3 regions of the Streptomyces sp. NBC_00878 genome follow, and region 1 is predicted to be linked to each of the others. Evidence: riboswitches for the same ligand, from Rfam matches in the RefSeq annotation. Region 1 holds a riboswitch; each other region holds the start of a gene.
The links. Region 1 has a riboswitch for cobalamin ahead of OHA11_RS36970 (cobalamin biosynthesis protein). Riboswitches for the same ligand answer to the same signal wherever they lie in the genome.
Positions count from the first base shown of each region.

Region 1 (5,480 bases):
GCTTACGGGGGGTTTCTTGGCATTCGAGGCGCCACTGCGACCGCACCGGAAAGACACATGTCATACTGACGACCGCTGGTCGCCGACGTCCAACTCGCCTATTCTATTTGGGAGTTAACTTTTCGACGGTGGCGGCCTGACTAGTCAACGACGACATGTGGCAGGGAGCACCATGGCCAGGGACATCGATCCGAGCCTGAACCGACGCAGGCTGCGAATCGAGCTGCGCAAAGCCCGCGAACAGGCTGGACTCACCCAGCGGGACGCCGTGAATGGCTTGGAATGGTCGCTCTCCAAATTGCTCAGGATCGAGGCGGGGACCGTCGGCCTGGGCGTCACGGACCTTCGCGCGCTGCTCCAGCTGTACGACGTCACGGACGCCGATCATGTCAAAGATCTGGAGGATGCGGCCCGGGGTTCGAAGGGCCAGTCCTGGTGGGCCCCGTACAGCGACGTCGTGTCGGTCCAGTACGCGCAGTACCTGGGCTACGAGGGGGCCGCGAACACCATCCTCATGTACAACCCCATCGTCCTTCCCGGACTCCTCCAGACCGAGGACTACGCCACCGCACTGCTCACGCCCGGCACGACCTCGGAGTCACGCACGCGTCAGCAGGTGGAACTCCGCATCAGCAGGCAGGAGCGGTTCTTCGACGGTGAGGACGGTCCCCTCGTGAATATCGTCCTGGACGAGGCGGCCGTCAGACGTCAGATCGGCGGACCAGCGGTGATGCGGCGGCAGTTGGAGCACATCAAGACGATGGCGGAACACCCCAGGGTCACCATCCAGCTCCTGCCTTTCTCTGCCGGGGCGCACTACGGCACCCTCACGTCGTTCATCGTGCTCGGGTTCAAGGACGACGACGACCTACTGTTCCGGGAAGGCCCCGGCGGCGGTCTGTCGAACCGTGACGACCTCGGTCTCACGGCCCGCTACCGGGAGTGCTTCGAGGACATCAGCACCATCGCGTACCAAGGTGACCGGATGATCGAGCTGATCGACACGGTCAAGGAGAGTCTGGTCAACATCTGACCCCGGGACGGGACGGCCCGGGCGGGAATCGGGGGAGGGCCCATGGCGGTCTTCGGAACACGAGCGTGGTGGCGGGCGTTACGCGCGGCCAGCACCGTTCCGGGCGGCGACGCGTCGAGAGCGCCCGCCGAGTCCACGGATCAGGAAGGGCCCGTCCCCCTCGACGACAGCACCCTGAAGTCGTACGCCATGCAGCGGCCCGAGTGGACGGAGGCGCTGATCCGGGTGGAGAGCGCCCGGGTGGACGGTGAGATACGCCTGCTCTCCGTCCGGCTGCTGCTCGGCACGGCATGCGGCAGCGTCCTGCTGTTCAGCGTCACCATGGCCAGCAGGGTCGCCGCCAGTGTCCCGTTCGGGGCCGCGACGCCGCTCACCACGGCGGTGCTGGGAGCCATCGGCGCCGCCCTGGTCACGGCGCTCGGTGCCGGGCTCGGCAGGACGCTGCGCCTGCGCTCCGAAAATTCGCGGGTGACTCCTGTCAGCGGTTCGGCGCCCTCTCGAACTGAGCCGCCGCCAGAACGCGGTTCAGAACCCGGATCCGCTCCGTGACCGGAGTGAGCCCCCACCACAGACCGGCACCCACCGCGATGACGGAGGTCACCACCAGCCAGACCAGACCGCGCGCGGCACCGCCCGGCACCAGCAGTGCCGCGAGAGCCCCCAGGCCGACGGCCAGCGCCCCCGTCACGGAGCAGAACAGTGTCAGTGGAGCAGCCGCCGCCAGTCTGGCTCCCCCAGTACCTGGCTTCCCCATGTGCGCTGAGGTGGATGGCTTGGCTCGCTCTCCCATATGCGTACCTCCCGTCCCTCCGGACGAATCGTCAAGAGCCGTCCGTGCCCGGGTACACCAGCCCCGCCAGAAAACCACACCATGCCGCGCGGCGGAAGGCGAGCTTGCTCCCCCGGCGCCAGTTCGAGTCACGTATCAGCACGTGGAGCGACTCCACAGCCATCTCCACGCATTCCTGGTTGCCCTGGGAATAACTGCTCCTGGTCCACACCCGTTCCGACAGGTCCCTGTCGATCACACCGACCTCCTCCAGCCCCACAAGTCAGCGCACCGACACCGCGTCCTCACCGCGACGACCCCGAGCGCCGTGTCCAGCCGCTGCCGAGGGCAGCGGAGGCTCGGCCACACCAGGTTCGTCTCCCCGCCCGAAGTGCCCAATGCCGCTCGTCGGCGCTCTCAGTGTTCGTACTGTCGTTCCCTCCAGTGTTCCCACCTTGACCGTCGTGAAAGAGCCCAGAAACCGCCGAATCGAGTAGCTGACGAAATTTCAGCGGTGTGGGGCTCAGCACACCACAGCGCCGCAGGTCAACAGCAAGTTGACGGGTGTTCGTGGGCGTGGTGGACTGCCGGAGCCATGTACGGCGGCAGGAGAGGAAGCCGGTGCGAATCCGGCGCGGTCCCGCCACTGTTACCGGGGAGTCGATGCCCCGGGAGCCAGGAACTCTCGCCGTCGGTCTCGTCGAACCAGGGCGTGGACACCCTGAGTGAGGACATATCGCCATGCGCGGCTGCCCAAGTGCCTGTCGAGCGACGGTTGTGCCCGACCTGACGGTCGGCTAACCGATGCGTGACGCCGATCGCGTCTTCGCGTACGGCGCCGCCGCCGGCCTCCTCGGTGATCTGCTGCTCGGCGATCCGCGCCGGGGGCATCCGGTCGCCGCGTTCGGACGCGCCGCGGGAGCCATGGAGCGGGTGCTGTGGCGGGACCACCGGGGGTGGGGCGCGCTGCACACCGCTGTCTGTGTGGGCTCTGCCACCTCGCTCGCCGCGCTCGCCGGCCGTTCCGTGCGGGCCTCTCGTGTCGCCTCCGTCGCCCTGACCGCCGCCGCCACCTGGTCCGTTGTCGGCGGGACCTCGCTCGGGCGGGAGGCCCGGGCCATCGGCGGGGCGCTCGCCGCCGGGGACATGGAGGTGGCCCGCGAGCGGCTGCCGCACCTCTGCGGGCGGGATCCGCAGGCGCTGGACGCCGACGGGATCGCCCGCGCCGTCGTCGAGTCCGTCGCCGAGAACACCTCCGACGCCGTCGTGGGCGCCCTCGTGTGGGGTGCCGCGGCCGGTGTGCCGGGGCTCGTCGGGTTCCGTGCCGTGAACACGCTCGATGCCATGGTCGGGCACAAGTCCGCCCGGTACCGGCGGTACGGGTGGGCCTCCGCGCGGCTCGACGATGTCGCGGGGTGGCCGGGGGCGCGGCTCACCGCCGTCCTCGCGGCCGTCGCGGGAAGCGATCCGCGCGGGGCGGTACGCGCCTGGCGTGCCGACGCCGCCAGGCATCCGAGCCCCAACGCCGGGCCCGTCGAGGCCTCGTTCGCGGGGGCGCTCGGCGTGCGGCTGGGCGGGATGCTCTCGTATGCGGGAAGGGTCGAGCACCGGCCTGTACTCAATGGTGGCGGGCGGGCCGTGGAGGTCGGGGACATCGAGCGGGCCGTACGGCTCTCGCGGCGCGTGAGCCGGCTCGCGCTCGGCGTGAGTGTCGCCGGGCGGCTCCTCGTCAACAGCCTTCGCACGAAGGGGCGTACGTCATGAGCGGGGGAACGAGTGGGGGAATGAGCGGGGGCATGGGTGGCGGGCTGCTCGTCGCCGGGACCACCTCCGACGCGGGCAAGAGCGTCGTGACCGCCGGGATCTGCCGGTGGCTGGTGCGCCACGGCGTCAAGGTCACGCCCTTCAAGGCGCAGAACATGTCGCTCAATTCGTTCGTCACGCGGGAGGGCGCCGAGATCGGGCGGGCGCAGGCCATGCAGGCGCAGGCCGCGCGCGTGGAGCCCACCGCGCTCATGAATCCCGTACTGCTCAAGCCGGGCAGCGACCGGAGCAGTCAAGTAGTCCTCATGGGCAAGCCCGTCGGAGAGATGAGCGCCCGCGGCTATCACGGCGGGCGGCAGGAACAGCTCCTGGGGACCGTGCTGGAGTGCCTCGCCGAGTTGCGGGGCACGTATGACGCGGTGATCTGTGAGGGGGCGGGCAGTCCCGCCGAGATCAATCTGCGGCGGACGGACATCGTGAACATGGGGATCGCGCGCAACGCGCGGCTGCCCGTGCTCGTCGTCGGCGACATCGACCGCGGGGGTGTCTTCGCCTCCTTCTTCGGGACCGTCGCGCTGCTCTCGCCCGAGGACCAGGAGTTCGTCGCCGGGTTCCTCGTCAACAAGTTCCGCGGGGACGTGTCCCTGCTGGAGCCCGGCCTCGACATGCTCAAGAGCCTCACCGGGCGTCGCACGTACGGAGTGCTGCCCTTCCAGCACGGTCTCGGCATCGACGAGGAGGACGGGATGGCGGTCTCGCTGAGGGGCCCGGTCCGGGAGTCGGCGGTCTCCTCCCCCGTCGGCGAGGACATCCTGCGGGTCGCCGTCTGCGCGATTCCCCTGATGTCCAACTTCACGGACGTGGACGCGCTGGCCGCCGAACCGGGCGTCGTCGTGCGGTTCGTGGACCGGGCCGAGGAACTCGTCGACGCCGACCTCGTCGTCGTACCCGGCACCCGGGGCACCGTCCGGGCCCTGGAGTGGCTGCGGGAGCGCGGCCTCGCGGACGCCCTCGTCAGGAGGGCCGCGGAGGGGCGTCCCGTCCTCGGTATCTGCGGTGGCTTCCAGATCCTCGGCGAGCACATCGAGGACGAGGTCGAGTCGCGCGCCGGGCGGGTGGACGGGCTCGGGCTCCTTCCCGTGCGGGTGCGGTTCGCGCGGGAGAAGACGCTCACGCGGCCCGTCGGCGAAGCCCTCGGCGAGTCCGTCGAGGGGTACGAGATCCACCACGGGGTCGCCCAAGTCACAGGCGGGGAACCCTTCTTGGACGGCTGCCGGGTCGGCGAGGTCTGGGGTACGCACTGGCACGGCTCGCTGGAGTCGGACGGTTTCCGGCGGGCCTTCCTGCGCGAGGTGGCGGCCGCCGCGGGGCGTCGCTTCGTACCGGCCGCCGGCACGTCGTTCGCGGCGCTGCGCGAGGAGCAGCTGGACCGGCTCGGCGATCTGATCGAGGAACACGCGGACACGGACGCGCTGTGGCGGCTCATCGAGTCCGGCGCGCCGACAGGACTGCCTTTCATTCCACCGGGAGCACCCGCATGAGCACAGTGTTGTTGTTGTCGACCGCCGATACGGATCTGCTGGCGGCCCGTGCCTCCGGCGCCGCGTACCGGATCGGCAATCCGACCCGCGTGGATGTCGTGGAGGAGCTTCCCGCGCTGGTCGAGGGCGCGGACGTCGCCGTCGTACGGCTGCTGGGCGGCAAGCGTGCCTGGGAGGACGGGCTCGCCGCGCTCAAGGCGTCCGGCATCCCGACCGTGCTGCTCGGCGGGGAGACGGTTCCCGACGCGGAGCTGATGGCCGAGTCGTCCGTGCCCGCCGGTGTGGTCGCGGAGGCGCTGCGCTATCTCGTCGAGGGCGGCCCGGAGAACCTGACCGAGCTGGCCCGCTTCCTCTCCGACACCGTGCTGCTGAC
Region 1 is NZ_JAPEOK010000001.1:8,522,399-8,527,878, reverse strand. Features, by position in the region: gene OHA11_RS36985 (helix-turn-helix transcriptional regulator) at 173-1,033, shown strand; gene OHA11_RS36980 (hypothetical protein) at 1,076-1,582, shown strand; gene OHA11_RS36975 (DUF397 domain-containing protein) at 1,855-2,061, opposite strand; cobalamin riboswitch at 2,374-2,510, shown strand; gene OHA11_RS36970 (cobalamin biosynthesis protein) at 2,607-3,566, shown strand; gene OHA11_RS36965 (cobyric acid synthase) at 3,599-5,107, shown strand; gene cobN (cobaltochelatase subunit CobN) at 5,104-5,480, shown strand, end outside.

Region 2 (5,480 bases), 5.0 Mb from region 1:
ACCAGGTAGGAGTTGACCTGGAGGAACTCGCCGGAGAGCGTCTCGCGCTTGAACAGGTTGGAGACCTGCGGCTCGATGCACTCGTAGACGCCCGCGATGGACGCGATGGTGGCGGTGGGCGCGATGGCGAGGAGGAGGGAGTTGCGCATCCCGGTCGCCGCGATCCGCTCGCGCAGCGCCGCCCAGCGCTCCGGCCAGTTCAGCTCCACGTCGTAGTGGTCGGGGTGCAGCACGCCCCGTGCCGTACGGGTCTTCTCCCAGGCGGGCAGCGGGCCGCTCCGCTCGGCGAGGTCGGCGGACGCCTCGTACGCGGCGAGCATGACGCGCTCGGCGATCCGCGTGGAGAGCGCCTTGGCCTCCGGGGAGTCGAAGGGCAGCCGCAGCTTGAAGAAGACGTCCTGCAGGCCCATCGCGCCCAGGCCGACCGGCCGCCACCTGGCGTTGGAGCGGCCCGCCTGCTCGGTCGGGTAGAAGTTGATGTCCACGACCCGGTCGAGGAACGTGACGGCCGTACGGACGGTCGCGTCCAGCCGCTCCCAGTCGATGACGTCAGTGGCCCCGGGTGCCGTGTCGACAAAGGCACCCAGGTTCACCGAGCCGAGGTTGCAGACCGCCGTCTCCCCGTCGTCCGTGACCTCCAGGATCTCCGTGCAGAGGTTGGAGGAGTGGACCGTGTGGCCGGGCAGCGCGGTCTGGTTGGCCGTGCGGTTGGCGGCGTCCTTGAAGGTCATCCAGCCGTTGCCGGTCTGCGCGAGGGTGCGCATCATGCGGCCGTACAGGTCGCGGGCCGGGATCGTCTTCTTGGCGAGGCCCTGCTCCTCCGCCTTGCGGTACGCGGCGTCGAACTCCTCGCCCCACAGGTCGACCAGCTCGGGCACGTCCGACGGCGAGAACAGCGACCACACGCGGTCCTCGTTCACCCGGCGCATGAACTCGTCCGGGATCCAGTGCGCGAGGTTCAGGTTGTGCGTACGCCGGGCGTCCTCACCGGTGTTGTCGCGCAGCTCCAGGAACTCCTCGATGTCGGAGTGCCAGGTCTCCAGGTAGACCGCGGCGGCGCCCTTGCGCCGGCCACCCTGGTTCACGGCGGCCACCGAGGCGTCGAGGGTCTTCAGGAACGGCACGATGCCGTTGGAGTGCCCGTTCGTCCCGCGGATCAGGGAACCGCGGGAGCGGACACGGGAGTACGCGATGCCGATGCCGCCCGCGTGCTTGGAGAGCCGGGCCACCTGGTGGTAGCGGTCGTAGATGGAGTCCAGCTCGTCCAGCGGGGAGTCGAGGAGGTAGCAGGACGACATCTGGGGGTGCCGCGTACCGGAGTTGAAGAGGGTGGGGGAGGACGGCAGGTAGTCGAGGCGGCTCATCAGCCCGTAGAGCGCGGCGACTTCGTCGACGGACCTCGTCCGCGCTTCCGGGTCGGGCCCGGTGTCCTCGGCGAGACCGGACGCCACCCGGAGCATGAAGTGCTGGGGCGTCTCGATCACCTGGCGGGTGATCGGGTGCCGCAGGAGGTAGCGGCTGTGCAGCGTGCGCAGGCCGAAGTAGCCGAAGCGGTCGTCGCCTTCGAGGTCGATCAGCGCGTCCAGGCGGGCCGCGTGGGTCCGTACGAACTCGGCGGTGCGGTCGGCGATCAGGCCCTCGCGATGCCCGACCGCGACGGACTCGGAGAAGGACCGGACCCCCTGCGAGGCGGCCTCCGCGGCGATGCTGATCGTCAGCAGGCGGGCGGCCAGCTTCGAGTACACGGGGTCCTCGGAGATGAGGCCCGCGGCCGCCTCCGTGGCCAACTCGCGCAGCTCCGCGGTGACCCCGGCGGCTCCGACGGAGGACCGGCCGCGCAGCGCGGCGGCGGCGACCCTGCCGGGATCGGCGTCGGGGAGGTCGGCGGTGAGGTCGGTCAGGGTCCGCAGCAACACGGCTCCCGGTCCGTCGGCCTCGGCCCTGTCCTGCTGGTTCAGGGGCGCATTCGCTGAGACCGGATCGGCTGGCGCGATGGTCACGTGGGGCTCTCCCTCGCTCGGCACGGGGCCTGCGGGGAGAGGGGTTCGGGGCACACGGGGGTACACGCTCTGCGCAGCGGTACGCCGCGTCCACCGGCCCACTCCGCGAGGCCCGGACGTCATGGCACCCGGGCCGGACGGCCTGGGCACGCTGTCGGCAGGTCCTCGGACTGGCCGTGCGCACAGCTCTCCACTGGGGACAGACATGCACAAGTACACCGTTGCGGGACAGTTCCGGATTCGCACCGGATTCCCCTGCGGCGACAGCGAGCATGAGCATACATCTTGTGCCGGGCTGGGGAAGCACCCCCACATGTTGTGTCGTGTCGGCTTCGGAGGGTGTATCGGAACGTGTCAGAGCGTCAACTCGTACGTGAGCAGCATGATGTCGTCGAGGTCCGGGATCGGGTTCCAGTCGCGGTCGGGGGCGCGGGTGAAGCCGAGGCGTCCGTAGATGCGGTGGGCGCTGTGCATGGTGCGCTGGGTGGACAGCACGACGCGTACGCAGCCGTCCGTGGCCCGGGCGCGGGCGACACAGGCACGGACGAGGGCCTCGCCGACTCCGCGCCCGCGGGCCGCCTTCGCGACCGCCAGCATCCGTATCTCGGCCTCGCCGTCGCGCGCGATGTCGGCCATGGGCCCGCCGGAGGGGACGAAGGTCACGCCGCCGACAACCCGCTCACCGGCCCCTGCCCCCGCCCCTGCCTCCGCCCCCATCACGGCTACCAGTACGTCGGCGGCCTCGGCCCGCTTCGCCACGTCCCGCAGCTCGCCCAGATACTCGTCGCTCTCCCCGAAGTCGAGCAGCCCGTCTCCGAGATAGGCCTGCGCGGTGATCTCGCCGACCGACTCGTACTCCTCGGGTCTCGCCTGCCTGATCACGATGTCCATGCTGTGCAGTGTGCCGGAGGGGTACGACAACGGGCCGCCGGGTTTCTCCCGCACCCGCCGGTGCCGGGGACGGCCGAAGGCGGGCTCAGGCCACGGACGGCCACTGCGGGAGGGTCGTGACGAAGTCCTTGGTGAAGTCGCGTGGGCCCGCGCCGAGGGCCACGCGGCCCGTGTGGCGGGTGCGGGCGGTCAGGGCGGGCGACTCGGTGTAGTAGTTCCGTTGGGCGGCCGAGGGGACGAACACGGTCTGGCCGCGGGTGAGTTCGCTGGCGCACTCGACGACGACGGCTCCCTCCGCGAGCGTCACGAACGACTCGTCGGCGCACACGCCCACGGCGAGCGGATCGTGCAACGGGCAGGAGTCGCCTCCGCCGTGGCGGCGGTAGGAGTCGATGTAGACCCCCAGGAGCCGGGCCGCGAGGGCCGCGCCAGGGCCCGCCGCCTCCAGCGCGGCGAGGTCGGCGAGGCCGAAGAGCCAGCGGTGCGAGGCGTCCAGGTCGACCATGGTGAACGGGATGCCGGACGAGAGGACCACCTCGGCCGCGTCCGGGTCCGCCCAGATGTTGAACTCGGCGACCGGGGTGATGTTGCCGGGCACCCGGGCGGTGCCGCCCATGAACACGAACTTCTTGACGCGGTGGGCGAAGTCCGGGTCCTCCAGGAGTGCCACGGCCACATTGGTGAGCGGGCCGGTGGCGCACACGGTCAACTCGCCCTCGTGCTCCCGGGAGAGCCGCAGCAGCGCCTGTGCGGAGGACTCCGGCAGGTGTGCGGCGGTCGAGTCGGGCAGTGTCTCGTGGCCGAGGCCGGCGGGGCCGTGGAAGTGGGCGGCGGACGTGTACGGGAGGCGGGTGAGGGGGCGGGGGGCTCCGCGGTGGACCGGGACGTCGGTGTCGATGCGGAGGGCTCTCGCGAGGGCGCGGGCGTTGCGGTAGGTCTGTTCGGCGGGGAGGTTGCCGCCCACGGAGGTGTAGGCCCTGAGGTCCCATCTGCCCGTGCCGAGCAGGTACTGGAGGGCAACGGCGTCGTCTATGCCGGGGTCGCTGTCGAGGACGATCGGTGAACGGACGCTCATGCCGACCAGCGTAGCCGCGGACTGGCGTGTGGCCAGGGGGAGTTGTCGCCCCCGCCGCCCCTACCCGTCCCGTCCCTGGGGGCTGCGCCCCCAGACCCCTGCATCGGCCTGAACGGCCTCGTCCTCAAACGCCGGACGGGCTGAAAATCAGCCCCTCCGGCGTTTGAGGAGCGGGGGTTCGGGGGCTGGCCCCCGAAAGGGACGGGAATGGGTAGGGGCGGCGGGGGCGAAAAAAGGCTAGTGCCCAGCCCCCGCCGTAGCCGACGGCAGCTCAACCCGGACACCCTTGTCGCCCGCGTCCGCCGTGTAGTCCTCCGGGGACGTCTCGTCGATGCCCTCGGGGGCCTTGAGAGCCCTCAGGACGAAGGTCAGCACGACCGTCACGACCACGTTCAGGACGAACGCCGTCAGACCGATGTACCCGATCTCCCCGATCCCGGGAATCTCCTTCGAGGAACCACCGAAGTGCTTCTGCGTCGGCGAAGCCACCCCGTACGCGGCCACCGTGCCGTACAGCATGCCGACCGCCCACCCGCCGAGCAGCGCCCACCGGTGGAACCACCGTGTGAACAGCCCCCCGACCAGCGCCGGGAAGGTCTGCAGGATCCAAATGCCGCCCAGCAACTGGAAGTTGATGGCCACGGTCTTGTCCATGGTCAGGACGAAGGCCAGCGCGCCCACCTTCACGAGCAGCGACACCAGCTTGGAGACCCTGGTCTCCTGGGCCGGCGTCGCGTCGGGCCGGATGAAGTCCTTGTAGATGTTGCGCGTGAAGAGGTTCGCCGCCGCGATGGACATGATCGCGGCCGGGACGAGGGCGCCGATACCGATCGCCGCGAAGGCGACGCCCGCGAACCAGTCCGGGAACATGTTCTCGAAGAGCTGCGGGATCGCCAACTGACCGTTGGAGACCTTGACTCCGGCGGCGATCGCCATGAAGCCGAGCAGCGCGAGCAGGCCCAGCATCAGCGAGTACAGCGGCAGAATCGTGGTGTTGCGGCGGATCACCTCACGGCTGCGCGAGGACAGGGTCGCCGTGATGGAGTGCGGGTACATGAACAGGGCCAATGCCGAGCCCAACGCCAGCGTGGCGTACGTCCATTGGCCCGCCTCGCCCGGTGCCAGGGCACCGCGTGGCGCGCCCGTCGCCGGGTTGGTCTGGCTGTACGCCTCGCCCGCCTTGGCGAAGATCTCGTCGAAGCCGCCCAGCTTGATCGGGATGTAGATGATCGCCACCGCGATGACGATGTAGATCAGCGTGTCCTTCACGAACGCGATCAGGGCGGGGGCCCGGAGGCCGGAGGAGTACGTGTAGGCCGCCAGCACACCGAAGGCGATCAGCAGCGGCAGGTCCTTGACGAACCAGTTGGTGTCCTCGCCGCCGCCGACGCCCATCACGTCCAGGACGGCCTGGATGCCGACCAGTTGGAGCGCGATGTACGGCATCGTCGCGAGGATGCCCGTCACCGCGACGGCCAGCGACAGGCCCTTCGAGCCGTGGCGTCCGCGTACGA
Region 2 is NZ_JAPEOK010000001.1:3,539,419-3,544,898, reverse strand. Features, by position in the region: gene OHA11_RS14670 (ribonucleoside-diphosphate reductase subunit alpha) at 1-2,000, opposite strand, end outside; cobalamin riboswitch at 2,139-2,310, opposite strand; gene OHA11_RS14665 (GNAT family N-acetyltransferase) at 2,355-2,891, opposite strand; gene OHA11_RS14660 (nucleoside hydrolase) at 2,977-3,966, opposite strand; gene mctP (monocarboxylate uptake permease MctP) at 4,204-5,480, opposite strand, start outside.
Region 2: another riboswitch for cobalamin. It lies ahead of OHA11_RS14670 (ribonucleoside-diphosphate reductase subunit alpha); the one in region 1 lies ahead of OHA11_RS36970 (cobalamin biosynthesis protein).

Region 3 (5,480 bases), 980 kb from region 1:
GCGAGCAGGCGCAGGAGGGTGGACTTGCCGGAGCCGTTCGGGCCGAGCAGACCGACGGTCGTGCCGGGGGCCGGGGCGATACTGACGCCGTCGAGGATGACACGGCCGTCGGCGGTGCGCGTGACGCGGTGGGCGCGGAGGCCGGCTCCCCGTGCGGCTTCCGCGTGCTCCGTACCTTTGGTGTCCTCGCTCTTGATGTACTTGCTCTTGATGTACTTGCTCTTGGTGTCCTCGGTCTCCATGTGCTCCGCCGTCATCCCGTCATCACGTCCTCCGCGTCCGGTACAGCACCAGCACGAACACCGGTACGCCGATCAGCGAGGTCACCACGCCCACGGGAACCTCCTGGGGGTCGAGGACGGTACGGGCCAGCGTGTCCACCCACACCAGGAACACCGCTCCGGCGAGAGCCGTGACCGGTAGCAGCCGGGCGTGCCCGGAGCCCACCAACGCCCTTGCCGCGTGCGGCAGTACGAGGCCGACGAAGCCGATCGCGCCCGCCGAGCTGACCAGCGCGGCCGTCAGCAGCGCGGTGGCACACAGCAGCACGAGCCGCGTACGGGCCACGGAGACCCCGAGTGTCGCGGCGGCGTCCTGGCCGAAGGCGAACGCGTCGAGCGTCCGCGCGTATCCGAGGCAGACCAGCAGCGTGACCGCGAGCACCGTCAGGCAGACCCAGACGTCGGTCCAGCCGACCCCGCTCAGCGATCCGAGCAGCCAGAACAGCACCCCGCGGGTGGTCTCGGCGTCGGCGGCGGTCAGCACGACGAAGGAGGTGAGGGCGGAGAAGAGCTGCATCGCGGCGACCCCGCTCAGCACGACACGGTCCGTCGCCCCGCCCAGCAGGTGGCTGAGCAGCAGGACGAGCCCGAACGACAGCACCGCGCCGAGGAACGCGCCCGCGGAAACCGGTTCCAGGCCCCCGCCGACGCCGAGGACGACCACGAGCACGGCGCCGGTCGAAGCGCCCGAGGACACCCCGAGGACGAACGGGTCGGCGAGCGGGTTGCGCAGCAGGGACTGCATCACCGCACCGCACACGGCGAGTCCGGCCCCGCAGACGGCCGCCAGGAGCGTACGCGGCAGGCGCAGCTCCCAGACGATGCCCTCCCGGATCGGGGTCAACTCCGTGCTGCCCCAGCCGAGATGGGACGCGACCACGGACCAGACGTCGCCGACCCGGATGTCCGCGGGGCCGATGGTGATCGCGACGGCGACGGACACGAGGAGCAGGGCGACGCCTGCCGTGATGAGCAGTCCCAGGCGCGGCCGCGTCACCCGGTGAGCCCGAACTCCCGCAGGGCGGAGGCAACTTGCTCGACGCCTTCGACCGTGCGGATGGTCGGGTTCATCGCCTGCCCGCTGAGCAGGACGTACCGCTTCTTCTTCACGGCGGTCATGTTCTTGGTGACCGGGTCGGACTCCAGGAACTCGATCTTCTTCTTCGCGGACTCGGCGGTCTGCGACTTGCGGGTGAGGTCGCCGATGACGAGTACGTCGGGGTCGCGGTCGGCGACCGTCTCCCAGTTGATCTGGGGCCACTCCTCGTGCGTGTCGTCGAAGACGTTCTTCGCGCCGAGGGTCCGGGTGATGACGCCCGGCGCGCCACAACAGCCCGCCATGTAGGGCGAGTCGGAGTTGGCGAACCAGTACAGGAGGGTGACGTCGGAGGCGTCGATCCCCGAAGTGGCCTTCTTCATCCGCTGCTTGAGGTCGGCGACGAGCTCCTCGCCCCGCTTCTCGACGCCGAACGCCTTGGCCAGGTCGCGCACTTCGCCGTAGACGGCGTCGATGCCGAGGGCCGTCTTCCGTGCGCCGTCGCCGCCCGAGGAGTTGTCCTTGCCGACGCAGTCCGAGGGCGAGACGTAGGCGGGCACGCCGAGCTTCTCGAACTGCTCGCGGGTGGCCACGCCTCCCTTGCCGAGCGTGGACACGAAGGAGGCGGCGACGAAGTCGGGGTCGGCGTCCAGAACGCGTTCGAAGGAGGGGTTGTTGTCGGCGATCCGCCCCACCTTCGCGTTCGCCTTCTCCAGGCCCTTCATCACGGGGTCGGTCCAGGTGGCGGTGCCGGCCATACGGTCGGCGAGGCCGAGCGAGAGCATGATCTCGGTGGTGCCCTGGTTGAGGGAGACGGCCCGCCGGGGCGGGGACTCGACGCGTACGGTGTGGCCGCAGTTGTCGAGGCTGACGGAGTCCCCGGAGTCCCCGGAGTTCCCGGAATCCGTGTCCGACGGCGAGCCTCCCGAACCGCAGCCGGTCAACAGGAGGGCCCCGGACAGGGCGAGGGCAGCAGGGCGGGCAAGACGTGCGATGGGCACGGGAGTTCCTCGGGCGTCGAGGGCTCGAACGCGGAGCCCGGTCGTACGGTGTTCCCCCGTCGGCGCGTGACCGAGGAGGCCGCCAGCAGGTCTTCGGACTCGGGGTCACCCGGACGAGGCGCCTTCCCGGACCGTCATGCCGGTCCAGTGGCCGATGCCCCGCCCGTCACCCTCACCGCTGCGCGTCAGCTCCGGATTTCCACCGGATTCCCTGACCCACGTACATGGGTTCGACTGGCCTCGGCAAGCTATCACGCCGGGTGTGGCGGGCCGGTGGTGCGGCCGGTCGTACGACCTGCCGTACGGGCGGTGGCGCGGGCCGGTGGTGCGGGCCGGGGCACGAGGCGCTACCGGCCGTTCCTCCTGTTCCGGCGGTGTTCACGGCGACGCCACGCCCCTGCCCCTGCGGCCTGAATGAGTAGTTCCGCTCAGTGAGTCTCTCGGAGGCACCGGAGGGCCGCCCCATGACCGGGACCGAAATGGCGGGGACCACATCCACGCCCCCTTCCCCGCCCGCATCCTCGATCAAGCGTCGTCGCTTTCTGCTCGCCTCCGGCGCCGTCGCGGCGGGAGCCGCCGGAGGAACGGCGGCCCTCTTCCCACGGCAGCGCCCGACCCCTCTGTGCAGCCCGCCGCGCAGCCCGCCGCAGGGAGTGCCGCCCCGCAGCCGCCCCTCGCCGGCCGAGCCACCCGACGGCCGACACGACGCGCGGCACCGTTCGCGGCGACCACCCTGGAGACCACGGCCCGCCTCGGCGGTCGCGCGCACGGCACCTACCGACGGCTCGTACCAGGCCCCGGCTGGCCCGTCGTCGTACGAGGAGACCTCGCGTCTCCCGCCGCCGGTCGCCAGGACCGGCGCACACCGCTCGCGTGCTTCGTGCAGTTCACCGACCTGCACGTCACGGACGTACAGAACCCGCTGCGCACCGAGTTCCTGCGGTCGCGCAAGCCTGCCGCGTGGCGGGCCCAGGAGGCGCTGACGGTGGCGGGGGCGGTCGCGCTCGTGGAGCAGGTGAACGCGCTCGGCGGGGGCCCGTACACCGGCCTCGCGCCCTCGTTCGTGATGACGACGGGCGACAACATCGACAACAACTCCGCGATCGAACTTGAGTGGTTCCTCACGCTGATGAGCGGAGGCAGGATCACTCCCAACACCGGGGACCCGACGGCGTACGAAGGTGTCCAGAACTCCGGCCTCCCCCTCTACTGGCATCCGGACGACGCGGCCCTGCGCGACCTGGACAAGCGGCGCGGGCTGCCCCGTATCCCCGGCTTCCTCGACGCCGCGATACGGCCCGTGACCAGCCCGGGACTCGATATCCCGTGGTACTCCACGGTCGGCAACCACGACGACCTGCCCGGCGGCTGTCTGTCGCCCGCGCTGGGTGACTTCGCCGTCGACGCCCGCAAGCTGCTGTGCTCTCCAGTGCTCGCCCGTCGCCGGGCCGGGGAATCACCGCGCCGCGCGCGCTGTTGTCGGGCGCAGCAGCATTCGTACGTACGCATCCCAAGGAGGCCGACCGTGTACGGCGACCCGGCAACGATCCGCAAGATCCTCACCGAGCTCGGAGACACCTGGGCGATCGTCGGCCTGTCGTCGAACGAGCGGCGCGCCGCGTACGGCGTGGCGGACGTCCTCCAGCGCCACGGCAAGCGCATCGTCCCGGTCCACCCGAAGGCCGAGACGGTCCACGGCGAAAAGGGGTACGCCTCGCTGGAGGACATCCCCTTCGAGGTCGATGTCGTCGACGTGTTCGTCAACAGCGACCTCGCCGGCCCGGTGGCCGACGAGGCGGTCGCCATCGGCGCGAAGGCCGTCTGGTACCAGCTGGGCGTCATCGACGAAGCCGCCTACGACCGCGCCCGCGCGGCCGGCCTCGACATGGTCATGGACCGCTGCCCGGCGATCGAACTCAAGTCCCTGCGTTGATTCGGCGAGGTGGACGTCGTTTCCGGCGGTCAGCCGGCCGGCCAGTCAGTCAGGAGTCCGGCCGTCCTCCCACACGGGTGAAACGGGGGCCGCGCGTCGGCGGGAAGCCGTGTTGCCGCGTACCTGCCGTTCCCTACCCCGAGTATCCACCGAAAGGTCGATATCGCGCGCCGAGTCCGCCGGACATGATGTCGGCATGCCGATAGGGGGGCGGCCGAAGGGCCGGACATTCATTCCCCCCTACGACCAGGGGGACATGAACCATGATCCGCATCTTCTTTTCCGTAGAAGATCTCGCACGCGTTCGAATGATCGGGCCAGTTGGCCCGGAGATCGAATCCGCTTTCGCCTTGGAAGGCTGGCGGAAAAACACCGGTGGCTACTTCCGGATATGGCATCGGGCGGCACTAAGCGGAATGCTCAGCCACACCGAATTACAGCGCCTTTTGCAGCATTTCGTGGACTCGGGGATGACGGCCCAAGACGCACTCCGCTTGTCGGCCCCGGAGGTCACCCGCACGCGCCTGGACACCTTGTCGGCTCCGGCCGGGACGCTGTCCGCCCGGGAGTTGGGGACTCTGCTCGACGGATTCGCGAGGCTGGCGGTGGTGCCGTACTGGAATGCCGTCCGCGCCCTCCTCGACCGTGTCACGGACGTCTACCGCCAGATCATGAGCGCATCCGGCGTGGAAGCCCTGCTCCGCAGCCTGCATCCGCGTATCCACTGGCATGCGCCCGTGCTGGAGATCGAGGGCGGCGGCCCCGCGGAGATCGAACTGGGCGGCCGCGGGCTGCTGGTGTCGCCCTCACTCTTCCTGACCGCTCCCGGCACGCCGCTGACCGCCGACCGGCCTCACTCGGACGACGCCGCGTCCATGCTGGTGTTCCCCGTACGGCCCGACCCGCGCAACACCGCCCCGCTCGGCGCCGGTCCGCCTGAGACCCCGATGGCCGGGTCCTCCCAGGACGCACTGGCCATGCTGGTGGGCAGAACGCGGGCAGCCATGCTGAAGGCACTGCTCAGCGGCTGCACGAACGGGGAACTCGCGGGCGAGGTGGGGGTGTCGGCCGCGGCGGTGAGTCAGCACACTTCCGTACTGCGGGCGGCAGGACTGATCGACACCCACCGGAACCGGAACCTCGTCCTGCACACACTGACGCCGCTGGGCCGCAGCCTCATGGACGGCGAGGCGGACTCAGGTGCCCGGGTGCCGTCACTTCACCGCTCG
Region 3 is NZ_JAPEOK010000001.1:9,498,275-9,503,754, reverse strand. Features, by position in the region: gene OHA11_RS41320 (ABC transporter ATP-binding protein) at 1-257, opposite strand, end outside; gene OHA11_RS41315 (iron ABC transporter permease) at 265-1,278, opposite strand; gene OHA11_RS41310 (ABC transporter substrate-binding protein) at 1,275-2,318, opposite strand; cobalamin riboswitch at 2,385-2,572, opposite strand; partial or broken gene OHA11_RS41305 (TIGR03767 family metallophosphoesterase) at 3,052-3,738, shown strand; gene OHA11_RS41300 (CoA-binding protein) at 3,844-4,251, shown strand; gene OHA11_RS41295 (helix-turn-helix transcriptional regulator) at 4,722-5,480, shown strand, end outside; gene OHA11_RS41290 (LuxR C-terminal-related transcriptional regulator) at 5,466-5,480, opposite strand, start outside.
Region 3: another riboswitch for cobalamin. It lies ahead of OHA11_RS41310 (ABC transporter substrate-binding protein); the one in region 1 lies ahead of OHA11_RS36970 (cobalamin biosynthesis protein).